DNA from 3 places in the Duganella sp. HH101 genome. Region 3 is predicted to be linked to each of the others. Evidence: predicted binding sites of a transcription regulator. Region 3 holds the regulator's gene; each other region holds the start of a gene.
What was found. Region 3 encodes FNR, which switches genes on or off when oxygen is low (the NO sensors DNR and NnrR bind a similar motif). Its sites were predicted from a motif close to TTGATNNNNATCAA; they were not measured.

Region 1 (4,247 bases), on a different contig from region 3:
TGACGATCTGCCCCATCTGCGCCGCCAGCACGCTGGCCTCCGTGGTCATCAGCAGGGGTGGCGAATCGAAGATGACGATGCGGTCGGCGTAGCGTTCGGCGATCTCGGTCAGCAGCCGGCTCATGCTGCGGCTGGCCAGCAGTTCCGTGGCGTGCTTGTTGGCGCGGCCGGCCGGCAGGATGCTCAGCGTGGCGACATTGGTGCGCAGGATGACGTCGGACAGTTCGGTTCGTTCGCGCAGCAGGATGTCCATCAGGCCGGGCTCGGCAGGCAGGCCCAGCACCTTGAGCACCGAAGGCCGTGCCACGTCGGCGTCGACCAGCAGCACGGTGATGTCCATTTCCATCGCGATGCTCATCGCCAGGTTGACGGCGCAGTAAGTCTTGCCTTCGCCGGGCAAGGCGCTGGTGACGACGATCAGGTTGCCGTGCCGCAGGGCCGCGACATCGTGGTCGCCGCGCGCGTTGCGCAGCAGCGGCCGCTTGATGATGCGGAAGTCCTCGGCCACGGCCGTGCGTCCGCCATCGTGCGTCACCATGCCCAGCTGGTGCAGGCGTTCGAGGTTGATCTCGATATGGCGCGGGGCGCCGCCCTGGTGCATCGCTTGCTCGCTTGATTGCTCCATACGCTACTCCTAGTATCGCAACGCGGCCACCGCCAGGACGGCGCCATAAGCCACAAACAGGCAGGACAGGGCGGTGCCGAAGGCATAGCGGCCGCGCCGGCGCTTGATTTTCTGATTCTCGGTCCAGTTCATCGACACCGTGCCCAGCACCGGCAGGCCGGTGCGCTCGCGCAATTCGCTGGGACTGAGGAAGGTGGGCCGCACCTGGCTGATCAGCAGGGCCGCGGCCACGCCCGTCAGCAGCGCGGCGCCGAGCACCAGACTGGACAGCAGAATCCGGTTGGGGCCGACCGGCGTCAGCGGAATGGTGGGGGGATCGATGATCTTGAAGGTCATCATGTCGGTGGCGGAGCTCAGTTCGCCGGACAGCTTGGCGGCCTCGCGCCGGCCGATCAGTTTTTCGTAGTTGTCCTTGTTGATCAGGTAGTCGCGGTTCAGCTGGGCCAGCTCGGACTCGACTTCCGGCACGGCGTTGGCCTGCGCCAGCAGGCGCTGATGGCGGGCCGCGTACTCCTGCACGCGGGCGCTGATGGCCGCGACCTTGGCGTCGGCCTCGGTCTGCGCCACCTTGAGCTGTTGCAACATGGGGCTGTAGTTCTTGCCCAGATCGCCGGCGGGCTTGAGTTTGCTTTCCTCGACCTTGCGCGCTTCCAGCTGGGCCACGAGCCGCTTGGCGGCGACGATGTCCGGATGCAGCTCGGTGTACTGCATGCGCAGGGTGTCGAGGTTTTTGTTCAGCGCGGAGATACGGCTGTCCAGCTCGGGGTTGTCGATGCTGGCCGGATTCAGGTCGGCGCCCAGCACCGGTTCGTCGCCGCTGACCTGGCTGCGGATGGCGTTGCGCGCCTGTTCGGCCTCAACCAGCTCCAGCTTGGCGGTATTGAGCGCGTCGGACGACTGCATCAGCTGATTGCTGTAGTCCACGCCCTGGCGGGGCAGCAGGCCGTTGTTCTTGAGCTTGAACTCCTTGACCGAGTTTTCCGCTGCGATCAGCTTGTCTTCGTAGGCCTTGATCTGGTCGTCGATGAATTGCACGGCTTTCTTGGTTTCACCGTTCTTGCCCTTGAAACTGCCTTCGACAAATATGGTCAGCAGCGATTGCACGACGTCGCGCACCAGTTTGGGATTGCGGTTGTTGTAGGTGATGGTGTAGATGTCGTAAGTGCCGGTGCCGCCGATCTTAATCTTGCTCATCAACTCGTCCAGTTGCTGCTCGTGATCGCGCGGGGTCTTGGCGTTCAAATCCAGGTCCACCATGCGCATCACGCGTTCGACGTTGGGACGGCTCAGCAGGGTGCGGCTCATGATGGAGACTTGCTGCTCGACGTTGGGCACGCTGGTCATGCCGGACAGCAGCGGCTTCAGGATGCTCTGGGTATCGACAAACACCCGCGCCGAGGTCTGGTAATCGTCGGGCAGCGTGGCGACCTTGGCCCAGCCGGCGACGGCAACCAGCCACATGACGGCGATCGCGTGCCATCGATATTTCCATATCCCCTGCATGCTGATTAACAACTGGCTAATCATCTGCTCCATGGCACGGTTTCTCCGCTGGTCTGGGGGTAAGTGAAGCTAAATTATATGGCTCGAACAATGCGGATTTTTCTTAACTGGGCAGTAGTTGAGACAGATCAAGCAGAGGCGGGCGGCTTTTCTGAATCATGGAAGCCAGACTATTCAAGCGGGAGACGACATGCATCCTATTCTGCGTATGGCCTTGTCGGCCGGGCTGGTGCTGCTGGCCGGATGTGCGCACCGCGCCGTGCTGCTGCCTGAAGAAGCGGTGGCTCCGCAGGGCGACTATCTGATCGGCGCCGGCGACGTCATCAGCATCAATGTCTGGCGCAATCCCGAGGTCTCGGCCAGCGTGCCCGTCAGGCCGGACGGGAAGATCACCACGCCGCTGGTCGAGGACCTGCAGGCGGCCGGCAAGACGTCCACGCAGTTGGCGCGCGATGTCGAGAAGGCGCTGGAAAAATACATACAGCAACCGATGGCGACGGTCATCGTCACCAGCTTCGTCGGCCCGTACAACCAGCAGATCCGGGTCATCGGCCAGGCGGCCAAGCCGCAGGCGCTGCCTTACCGGCAAGGCATGTCGCTGATGGATGTGCTGATCGCGGTGGGCGGCATCACGGATTTCGCCTCGGGCAACAAGGCCAACATCATCCGCACCGTGAACGGCGCGCGGCAAAGCATACCGGTGCGGCTGCAGGACCTGTTGCGCGATGGCGATATTTCTGCCAATGTTGCGGTGCTGCCGGGCGACGTGCTGGTGATCCCGGAAGGCTGGTTCTGAAACGAACAAAAATATTTTGATTGTTGGGGAACTTTTCATCCAAAAGGCAGGTCTGAAGAGCATGAGCCCAGTTTGTCCGTTTTCGGCAGCTGGCCGACAGACCTGACAGGATGCCAACCGTGCAATATGACGACGCAATAGTTTCTTTTGAAGCCGGTCCAGGCCTGCGCGACCTCGTGGTCGGCGAAGGCGTAGCCAATCAGGAATTGGACCATACCTTAGACCAACAGATCTTCCATATCCGCATGGCCAACTCGCAGGGCCGCCGCGAAGCGGCTAGCTTGTTGCTCAAGAAGATGTACGGATGGCGAGGTTACTCGGTCGATCCCAACGCCATTCATGCGCCGAACAAGATCACGCTGTTCGCCGAGACTGGCGGCCAGACGGTGGGAACGATGTCCCTGTGCCTGGACAACGACGAAATCGGCCTGCCGGCCGATGAAAATTTCCGCGACAAGCTGGACGAACTGCGCGAGCAGCAGCGCCGCCTGTGCGAGCCTTCGAAGCTGGCGATCGACAAGGGCGTGTCCAAGCGCGTGTTCGCCGCGCTGATCCACATCTCCTACATCTATGCGCGCAACATCCACGGCTACACCGATTACGTGATCGAGGTGAATCCGCGCCATGTGATGTTCTACAAGCGCATGCTCGGTTTCCGCGACTTCGGCGGCGAGCGTCCGTGCACGCGGGTGGGCGCACCGGCCGTGCTGTTGCGTCTGGAGCTGGAGTATATGGGGGAGCAGATCCGCCAGTTTGGCGGGCTGATGGAGCAGCAGACCACCGAGCGTTCCTTTTATCCGTACTTCTTCCCGACCTGGGACGAGCCCGGTATCACAGGGCGCCTGATCGCGGGTAAGTCCTGAGCCTACTTCTCTGTGGCCGGCGCAAGGAAGCTGGCGGGGATGGCGTAGGCGATGCCGCTGGGCGCGCTGATGGCCGTCTCCTTGACGCCCTTGACGAACACCATATTGACCACGCCGATGACTTCACCCGTGTCGGGGTCGAACAGCGGGCTGCCGCTGTTGCCAGGATACGCGGTGCCATCGAGCTGGAACACGACATAGGACGATTTCTGCAATTGGTTCAGCACTTTAGCGTCGAGCTTGCTTGAGCTGGACGAGGGCGTGGCCACCGGAGTGATCGCGGATACCGTGCACCGGTGCGTGACTTGGCGCAGCCCGAGGACCATGCCAAGCGGAAAGCCCATGAAGGCCAGGGACTTCCCCTCCTGGACTGTGGCCGAGTTGCCCAGCTTGAGGGCGGGAAGCGGCGTGCCGCGCACGCGCAGGCGGGCGAGGTCATGTTCCTTGTCGATCATCGCGA
Region 2 (4,247 bases), on a different contig from region 3:
GAGCTTCAGTCCCGCCGTGTGGCTGGTCGGGCTGGTGGCGGGCGCGCTGTGCGCCATCGCCGGCGGTTGGCTGGGCCTGCGCAACGTGCTGCGCCAGCCGCCGCTGCAAACACTCCGAGAAGCTTAGGCATCAGGCGGCGATGCTGTCCAGCGCCGCCCGCTCCTTGAGGAACTCGGCGTAGGAATACGGGCGCTGGTCGAAGTAGTGCGACGGCAGGTCGAACAGCGCCCAGTAGTAGGTCTCGCGGCCCTGGCAGATCTGCGGCGCCGCGCAGTAGCGGTGCCAGTTCTCGCCGACGCGGCGCGAGTACATGCCGTCGCCGTCCGGATCGGAGAAGAACGGCAGCACGCGCCGCTCCAGCAGTGCGTCCATCAGCGACGGCGGCGCGTCGCTGTCGCGCGCGATCTCGTACTGCGCATACATGCCTTGTTCGGTTTCTATCATCATCAGGCTGGCCTTGCCGTGCTTGTCGAGGAACAGGATGCCGGTCGGATTCGGGAAGATGTAGTGCTCGACGAAACCCATGCGGGCGCTGAGCTCCTGCACCAGCCGCGCCAGCGCCGGGTCGCCGAGGAAGTTGTAGTTATGTAGCAGCACCAGCTCGCGCAGCGTTTCCGACTGGGTGTCGAAGTAGTCGCGCTGCAGCGCGGCGATCTCCAGCTCCAGGATGTCGAGCGCATGGTCGTCGCTCTTCTTGATGTAGCGGTCGATCAGGCCGCGGTTGAAGGCGCTGACGGCGATCTTCTCGTCGGCCGCGCCGGTGAACAAAATCTTCTTGCAGGGCAGGTGCTCCACCGCCGCGCAGAATTCCAGGCCGTTCATCTGCGGCATCGAATAATCGACCACCAGCACCGACGGCGTGGCGAAGCGCTGGCGCTGCTCGCCGATGCGGTAGATGCGTTCCAGGTCCAGCGCCACATTGCACTGGTCGGCCGGCAGGTTGTGCATGTCGAAGTTGACGTGCAGCGGCACGCAGCCCGATGGCGGTCCCTGTCGCAACCATTGCAGCGCCGTGGTGGTGTCGTGGAAGGTCTGGCTGGCCAGCATGGGATCGAGCTGGAACGACAGGCTGCGCAGGAAGGAGTCGCTGTCGTCGACCAGCACGGTCAGCGTGGGGTGGGAATAGACGGGCAGATGCATGTGTCACCTCGGTATGGACTGTGGCTTGGGGAATTCAAGGATGAAAATGGCGTAGGCGCCTTCGCGCGATACGCAATGGATGGTGGCGCTCCAGGCGTGCATGATCTCTTCGCACAAGGCCAGGCCGATGCCGGCGCCGTTGTGCGGCGGATGCGAGTAGAAGCGGCGGAAGATCATCGGCATCTGCTGCGCCGGGATGCCGCAGGCGGTGTCGATGAACAGCAGGCGGGGCGGCTGGTGGGCGCCGTCGACCACGATGCGCACGCGGCCCTTGCCGGCGCGCTGCACGGCCTTGAGCGCGTTGCGCAGCAGATTCAGCAGGATCACCACCGACAGTTCGGTCTGGCCGGCGAAGCTGAAGTCGCGGCGCACCTCCAGCGCCACCAGTTTTTGCTGCGTGGCGTTGGAGAAGGGATAGCGCTTGAGCACCGCCTCGACCACGCCCTCCATCGACACCGTCTCCACCGGCCGCAGGTTTTGCCGCACCGCCGTGGCGCTGAGCAGGAACAGGTCGATCATGTGGTTCATGTGGCGCACCTCGAACTGGATGCGCGCCAGCGCGTCGACGGCGCTGAGCCGGTCCTCCTGCGAGCGGCTGCCGGCGTCGGTGTACATGCGCAGCAGGCCGCGCACATTGGCGTCGACGCTGGTGAGCGGCGTGCGCAGCTCGTGCGCCACGGTGGCCAGCCCGGCGCCCAGGCCGGCCAGCTTTTCCTGCGCCAGCACATGGCGGCTGATCTTGGCCGCCGACAGCACGGCGATGGTGAACCAGTGGATTGGCACCTGCTGCAATACCGGCCGGCTCAGCAGCGTCGCGCCTTCGCCCAGCGCTGCCGCCGCGGCGCAGGCGGCGGCGGTGCCGGCCAGGTAGGCGGTGATGGCCAGGCCGGTGTCGAAGTGGAACAGCACCACCAGTCCGATCAGCAGCGACTCGCCCCACACGCCGGAAGCGTGGTTCATCAGGAACATGAAGGTGAAGAAGAACGGGAAAATATAGCTGAGCGTGACCAGCAGGTAGAGGTTCAGCATGCGGCGGCTGAACTGGCGCGCGAACAGGCCCAGCGCGCACAGCAGGATGCCGAGCAGGCGCAGCGGCAGGGTTTCGTACTCCTGCGGGAAGAAGTGCTGCCAGATCACGTAGTACAGCGGCATGCCCACCGTGCCGATGCTCGCCAGCAGCAGCACGCGCACCGTCGCATGGTCCTCGCGGCCATGGTAGTGCAACAGCGACTGGACCAGTCCGTGCTGCCAGCGTTTCCATCGTTCTGGGAGGGGATGCTTCATGGGCGGATTGACTTTTATCAAGTTGCCATGATCGCCTTAAATTACAACGCGATCCGGCATATCAATTCAATAATTGATCAGCGTCAATCACTTCTTGTTTTTTTGGCCTCAAGGTTGGTATGGGAATCATAAAAAAACAACCTTTTCCAAAACTACCAAAGGAGTCTGAAAATGGCCAACGCGATTGCTCAAGATCATGTACACGCCCAGGTTTTTTCCTCGCCGGCTGAGCAGCACATGCCCGATTTTGTGACCCGCCGCATGGACGAGCACTACATCGTCCGCATCGAACAACTGCTGGGCGGCGAGCATCCGCACGCCTGGCAACCGACCCCGGCCGGCGCCGTGTTCCTGGCCGGGAACGACTACCTGTGCCTGGCCGGCGAACCGGCGCTGATGGGGGCGCAGATGGCGGCGCTGGCGCACAGCCAGGGCGAGCTGCTGATGTCGGCCGTGTATCTGCAGGAGGGCAGCGCGCAGCACCGGCTGGAACGCAAGTTCGCGCAGTTCATGGGCGCGCAGGACGGCATCATGGCGCAGTCCGGCTGGGCCGCCAACGTCGGCCTGGTGCAGACGCTGGCGGGGCCCGGCATCCCGGTCTACCTGGACATGCAGGCCCATGCCTCGCTGTGGGAGGGCGTGCAGTCGGCCGGGGCGACGCCGCTGCCCTTCCTGCACAACGATATCGAGCATTTGCAGAAGCAGCTGGCGCGCCATGGGCGCGGCCTGATCGTGGTCGACGCGCTGTACAGCACCAACGGCAGCGTGGCGCCGTTGCGGGAGCTGGTGGAAATCGCCGAGCGCAGCGGCTGCCTGCTGATCGTCGATGAATCGCATTCGCTGGGCACGCACGGCTCGCGCGGCGCGGGGCTGGTGGCCGGCCTGGGCTTGAGCGAGCGCGTGCACTTCCGCACGGCCTCGCTGGCGAAGGCGTTTGCCGGCCGCGCCGGCTTCATCACCTGTTCCAGCAAATTCAAGGGCTACTTCCTGTCCGAGTCGCGTCCGGCGATCTTCAGTTCCTGCCTGCTGGGGCATGAGCTGGCGTGGTTCGACGCCGCCATCGATTTCGTCGCCGCCGCCGACGACCGCCGCGCCGCGCTGCGCGCCCATGCGCTGGAGGTGCGCGAGGAGTTGAGCGCGCTGGGCTACAACGTCAGCGACGGCAGCGAGCAGATCATCGCGCTGGAGCCCGGCCCGGAACCGAAGACGCTGGCGCTGCGCAAGCTGCTGGAGCGGCACGGCATCTACGGCGCCATGTTCTGCGCGCCGGCCACGCCGAAGAACCGCTCGCTGGTGCGGCTGACGCTCAACGCGGGCCTGGACCGCGCGCAGCTGTCGCGCATCATCCAGGCCTGCGACGACATCCGCGTCGAGGCCGACCTGGAGAACTGGTCGTCGACGCGGCGCCTGCGCCGGCTGGCACTGGTGTAAGGCGGCCTTCGTTTCGCCGCCCGGTACGCTATCATGGAGGTTATGACTGAATCCAAAACTCTCTATGAAGTGATCGGCGGCGAATCGCGCGTGCGCGAGATGGTCGACCGTTTTTATGATCTGATGGAACTGGAGCCGGAGTTTGCGCTGCTGCGCGCCGCCCATCCGCCCACGCTGGACAATGCGCGCGAGCGCCTGTTCATGTTCCTGAGCGGCTGGATGGGCGGGCCGGACCTGTACATCGAAGCGCACGGCCATCCGCGCCTGCGCATGCGGCATATGCCGTTCGCCATCGGCACCCAGGAGCGCGACCAGTGGCTGCGCGCGATGGCGTGGGCGATGGAAGATGTCGGCATCGACGAGGCGCTGCGGTTGCGGTTGATGGAGTCCT
Region 3 (4,247 bases):
GTCAACCATGTTGAACCCTCACCGGTCGCGGCGGCGACAGACACCGCCACGGCAGCAAAATGAACGATCCTGCACCACAAGTCATCAAGATGTATGCGGCGCGCGAGGAAATCTATCCGCGCGAAACCTCGGGCCGCTACGCCCGCCTGCGCTGGCTGTGCCTGTGGCTGACGCAGCTGGCCTTCTACTGCACGCCGTGGATGCAGTGGAACGGACGCCAGGCCCTGCTGTTCGACCTGGCGGCGCGCAAGTTCTACATCTTCGGCCTGGTCTTGTGGCCGCAGGACTTCATCTACCTGGCGGCGCTGCTGATCATCTGCGCCTATTTGCTGTTCCTCGCCACGGCGGTGGCGGGGCGGGTGTGGTGCGGCTTCGCCTGTCCGCAAACGGTGTACACCGAAATCTTCCTGTGGATAGAACGCAAGATCGAAGGCAAGCGCAGCGCCCGCATGGCGCTGGACCGGCAGCCGATGTCGGCCGCCAAGTTCGGCAAGAAAAGCGCCAAGCACCTGGCCTGGGGCGCGGTGGCGCTGTGGACCGGCTTCACCTTCGTCGGCTACTTCACGCCGATCAAGCTGCTGGGCAACGAGGTGCTGACCTTGAGCTTCGGCCCGTGGGAATGGTTCTGGGTGGTGTTCTACAGCCTGGCCACCTACGGCAACGCCGGCTGGCTGCGCGAGCAGGTGTGCAAGTACATGTGCCCGTACGCCCGCTTCCAGAGCTCGATGTTCGACCGCGACACGCTGATCATCACCTACGACGGCGAACGCGGCGAACCGCGCGCGCCGCTCAACAAGCGCGATGTAGTCAACGGCGGCTCGTGCATCGACTGCAGCCTGTGCGTGCAGGTGTGCCCGACCGGCATCGATATCCGCAAGGGCTTGCAGTACGAGTGCATCGGCTGCGCCGCCTGCGTCGACGCCTGCAACGGCGTGATGGACAAGATCGGCCAGCCGCGCGGCCTGATACGCTACAGCACCGAGCGGGCGCTGCTGATGCACTACACGCCGACCGAGATCCGCCAGCGCACGCTGCGGCCGCGGGTGAAGATCTACGCCGGCATCCTGGCGCTGATCGTGGCGGCGGTCGGCATCGCGCTGTGGCTGCGCACGCCGCTCAAGCTGGACGTGATACGCGACCGCGGCGCCATGGGGCGCGAGGTCGAGGAGGGCATGATCGAAAACGTCTACCGCCTGCAGATCATGAACACGACCGAGCAGGCGCACACCTACCGCATCCGCGTCGGCGGCCTGCCCACGCTGTCGCAGGTGACGCCGGAAGAGGTGCGGGTGGAAGGCACCGAGACCAAGGCCTATCCGATCCGCCTGCGCACCGAGCACGGCGCCGGCCAGCCGGGCTCGAACAAGATCGAAATCGAACTGACCGCAGTCGACCAGCCGTCGCTGCATGTGAAGGAACACGCGGTATTTTTCGTGCCGCGCTAAGGAGAGCAAGATGAGCGTATCGATGATGGCGCAAGCGCCGGCGACGCCGTGGTGGAAGCAGCGCTGGCCGTGGCTGCTGATGCTCGGCCCGGCCGTGGTGGTGGTGGCCGGCAGCTATACCGGCTACCTGGCCTGGTCGCAGCAGGACGCGCTGGTGGTGGGCGACTACTACAAGCAGGGCAAGGCCATCAACCAGGACTTGCGGCGCGACCGCCTGGCCTCGACGCTGGGCCTGTCGATGTCGCTGGGCTACGACGCCACCACCGGCACGCTGAACGGCCAGCTGCGGCGCAATAGCAGCGACCAGGGCCGGAGCGAGCGGCTGTTCGTCCACCTGTCGCATGCGACGCTGCCGGAGAAGGATATCCAGCTGGTGGTGCAGCCGGACGAGTTCGGCGCGTTCCAGATCAATCTGCCGATGCTGGAGCGCAGCCGCTGGGTGGTGCTGGTGGAGGGCGAGCAGCGCGACTGGCGGCTGGCCGGCGCGTGGACCTGGCCGGCGCAGCGCCAAGTGACGCTGCAGGCCGACAACTAATCAGGCGCAGGTCTGCATGCCGGCGGTGATGGCTTTCAGCGTCGGCACGTCGAGCAATTCGATTTCGCGGTTGCTCACGCGCAGCAGGCTTTCCTTCTTGAACTTGGACAGCAGGCGGCTGATGCTCTCGATCGTCAGCCCCAGGTAGTTGCCGATTTCCTCGCGCGACATGCGCAGCTGGAAGGTGTTGGGCGAGTAGCCGCGCGCCTCGTAGCGCGACGACAGGTTGATCAGGAAGGCGGCAAAACGCTGGGTCGCCTGCATATTCCCCAGCAACAGCATCACGCTTTGCTCGCGCGTGATTTCCTGGCTCATCATGCGGTGGAAGTGGCGCAGCAGCGTCGGCATATCGGCCAGCAGTTGTTGCAGGCTGCCGAATGGAATCTCGCACACCTCGCTGTCTTCCAGCGCCACGGCGGTGCAATGGTGCAGGTCGGTGCTGATGGCGTCCATGCCCAGCAGTTCGCCGGCCATCTGGAAGCCGGTGATCTGTTCGGCGCCCTCGCGGTTGACCTGGTAGGTCTTGAAATGGCCCAGGCGTATCGCAAACAGGCTCTGGAAGGGATCGCCGATGCGGAACAGCGTGGCGCCGCGCGCCACTTTACGCCGGCGGCCTATGATCTGGTCGAGCCGGTCCATATCGTTGTTGTCCAGCCCCATGGGCAAACACAGTTGGTGCATGCTGCAGGTCGCACAACTGGCCTTGAGGATCTCGATGGTGGCGCTGGGCAGGACCAGCTCTGGAAGTTCTCGTATCATGCAGCCAGTGTAGACCATTTGTCGTCATCTGTGGTCGATGCCGCAGTCATCCGATCAAGTATTCGCGCGCCATTTTCCTTGCACGATGCAAGCGGCTCTTGACCGCCGCGCTGCTGTCGCCCACTTCGGCGGCGATTTCGGCGATCGACAGCTCGGCGAAGTCGCGCAGCAGCACCACCTGCAGATAATCGGCCGGCAGCGATTCCAGCGCGTTGACCAGCTCCAGCCGCAGGCCGGCCGTGTCTTGGCTGGCCAGCCACTGCTCGGCGCGCTCGTCGTCCCACGGATCGTGGCCCAGCGCCATGCGGCCGAGGCGGTGGCACTCGCGCTTGACGACCTGGAACAGCCAGCCGGAAAACGCCGCCAGCAGGCGCACCGACGACAGCCGCCGCGACAGCACCAGCAAGGCTTCCTGCACGGCGTCGTCGACGTCGCCGATCAGGCAGTTGCGCTGGGCGTAGCGGCGGATGTCGGGCTGGCACAGCCGCAGCAGCTGCGCCAGCGCCGCCGGATCGCCGCGGTGGGCGGCGTCCAGCACGGGGAGATGGTGTGCCGCCAGTGTCATGGATTTCCGTTATGTTGGGCAGCCTGCGCCTTGTCCAGCCGGCGGCCGACCAGCGCGCACATCGGGCAAAAGCCGAACAGGCCGGAGCCGACGATGCCCGCCGCCGACGCCGCCAGCGCCATGCCCCACATGCCGCCCAGCACGACTATGCCTATCCAGACGGCGATCAGGCCGGCCACCACGCGCAGCGCGCGCTCCCAGTTTGGTACATTTTTCACATAGAACATAGTGCACTCCAATTCGTCGCAGAGGAAGTCCCTCGGCTGCTAAGAGGGCGGCCGGCGCGGTTTGGATTCGCGCTGCGGATGAATTATCACAAAATATTTAGAATTTTTATCTTGCACGCGATTAAATTGCGAGCTATAGTTCAACACATCAAGTAGCACACTATTTGATCGCCAACTACCCAACTGAAAGAAAACATCATGAAACGCACCCTGATCGCTACCGCACTGCTGGCTTCCGCATTCGCCGCCCAGGCCGCCGCCCCGGCCGCCGACACCACCGTCGTCCTGGTCCACGGCGCGTTCGCCGATGGTTCCAGCTGGGACAAGGTCATTCCGCTGCTGCAGGCCAAGGGCTTGAAAGTGGTGGCCGTGCAGAACCCATTGAGCTCGCTGGCCGACGACGTCGCCGCCACCCAGCGCGTGGTCGATGCGCAAACCGGCAAGGTGGTGCTGGTCGGCCACTCGTGGGGCGGCACCGTCATCACCCAGGCCGGCACCAGCGATAAAATCAAGGCCCTGGTCTATGTGGCCGCGTTCGCGCCGTCCGAAGGCGAGGCCACCGCCAACCTGGGCAAGGACTACGCCGTGCCGCCCGGCATCGCCACCCTGCAGGCCGACGCCGCCGGCTACCTGTGGCTTCCTGCCGACTCGGTCGCCAAGAACTTCGCCCAGGACGTGCCGCCGGCCACCGCCGCGCTGATCGCCGCCACCCAGGG

Region 1: DUGA2_RS02000 (XrtA system polysaccharide chain length determinant) is a predicted target of FNR. The motif match lies at 2,247-2,260, and genes of this name have one in related genera.
Region 2: cqsA (alpha-hydroxyketone-type quorum-sensing autoinducer synthase) is a predicted target of FNR. The motif match lies at 2,433-2,446, and genes of this name have one in related genera.

The regions. Positions count from the first base shown of each region.
Region 1 covers NZ_LRON01000001.1:538,335-542,581, reverse strand. Annotated here, with positions in the region: gene DUGA2_RS02005 (XrtA-associated tyrosine autokinase) at 1-625, opposite strand, end outside; gene DUGA2_RS02000 (XrtA system polysaccharide chain length determinant) at 635-2,161, opposite strand; gene DUGA2_RS01995 (XrtA/PEP-CTERM system exopolysaccharide export protein) at 2,319-2,924, shown strand; gene DUGA2_RS01990 (long-chain N-acyl amino acid synthase) at 3,035-3,787, shown strand; gene DUGA2_RS01985 (serine protease) at 3,790-4,247, opposite strand, start outside.
Region 2 covers NZ_LRON01000005.1:317,690-321,936, forward strand. Annotated here, with positions in the region: gene DUGA2_RS10970 (ABC transporter permease) at 1-127, shown strand, start outside; gene DUGA2_RS10975 (response regulator) at 131-1,141, opposite strand; gene DUGA2_RS10980 (HAMP domain-containing sensor histidine kinase) at 1,145-2,425, opposite strand; gene cqsA (alpha-hydroxyketone-type quorum-sensing autoinducer synthase) at 2,597-3,856, shown strand; gene DUGA2_RS10990 (group II truncated hemoglobin) at 3,890-4,247, shown strand, end outside.
Region 3 covers NZ_LRON01000003.1:261,257-265,503, forward strand. Annotated here, with positions in the region: gene ccoP (cytochrome-c oxidase, cbb3-type subunit III) at 1-63, shown strand, start outside; gene ccoG (cytochrome c oxidase accessory protein CcoG) at 60-1,445, shown strand; gene DUGA2_RS06305 (FixH family protein) at 1,456-1,980, shown strand; gene fnr (fumarate/nitrate reduction transcriptional regulator Fnr) at 1,981-2,739, opposite strand; gene DUGA2_RS06315 (RNA polymerase sigma factor) at 2,786-3,304, opposite strand; gene DUGA2_RS06320 (DUF2892 domain-containing protein) at 3,301-3,531, opposite strand; gene DUGA2_RS06325 (alpha/beta fold hydrolase) at 3,730-4,247, shown strand, end outside.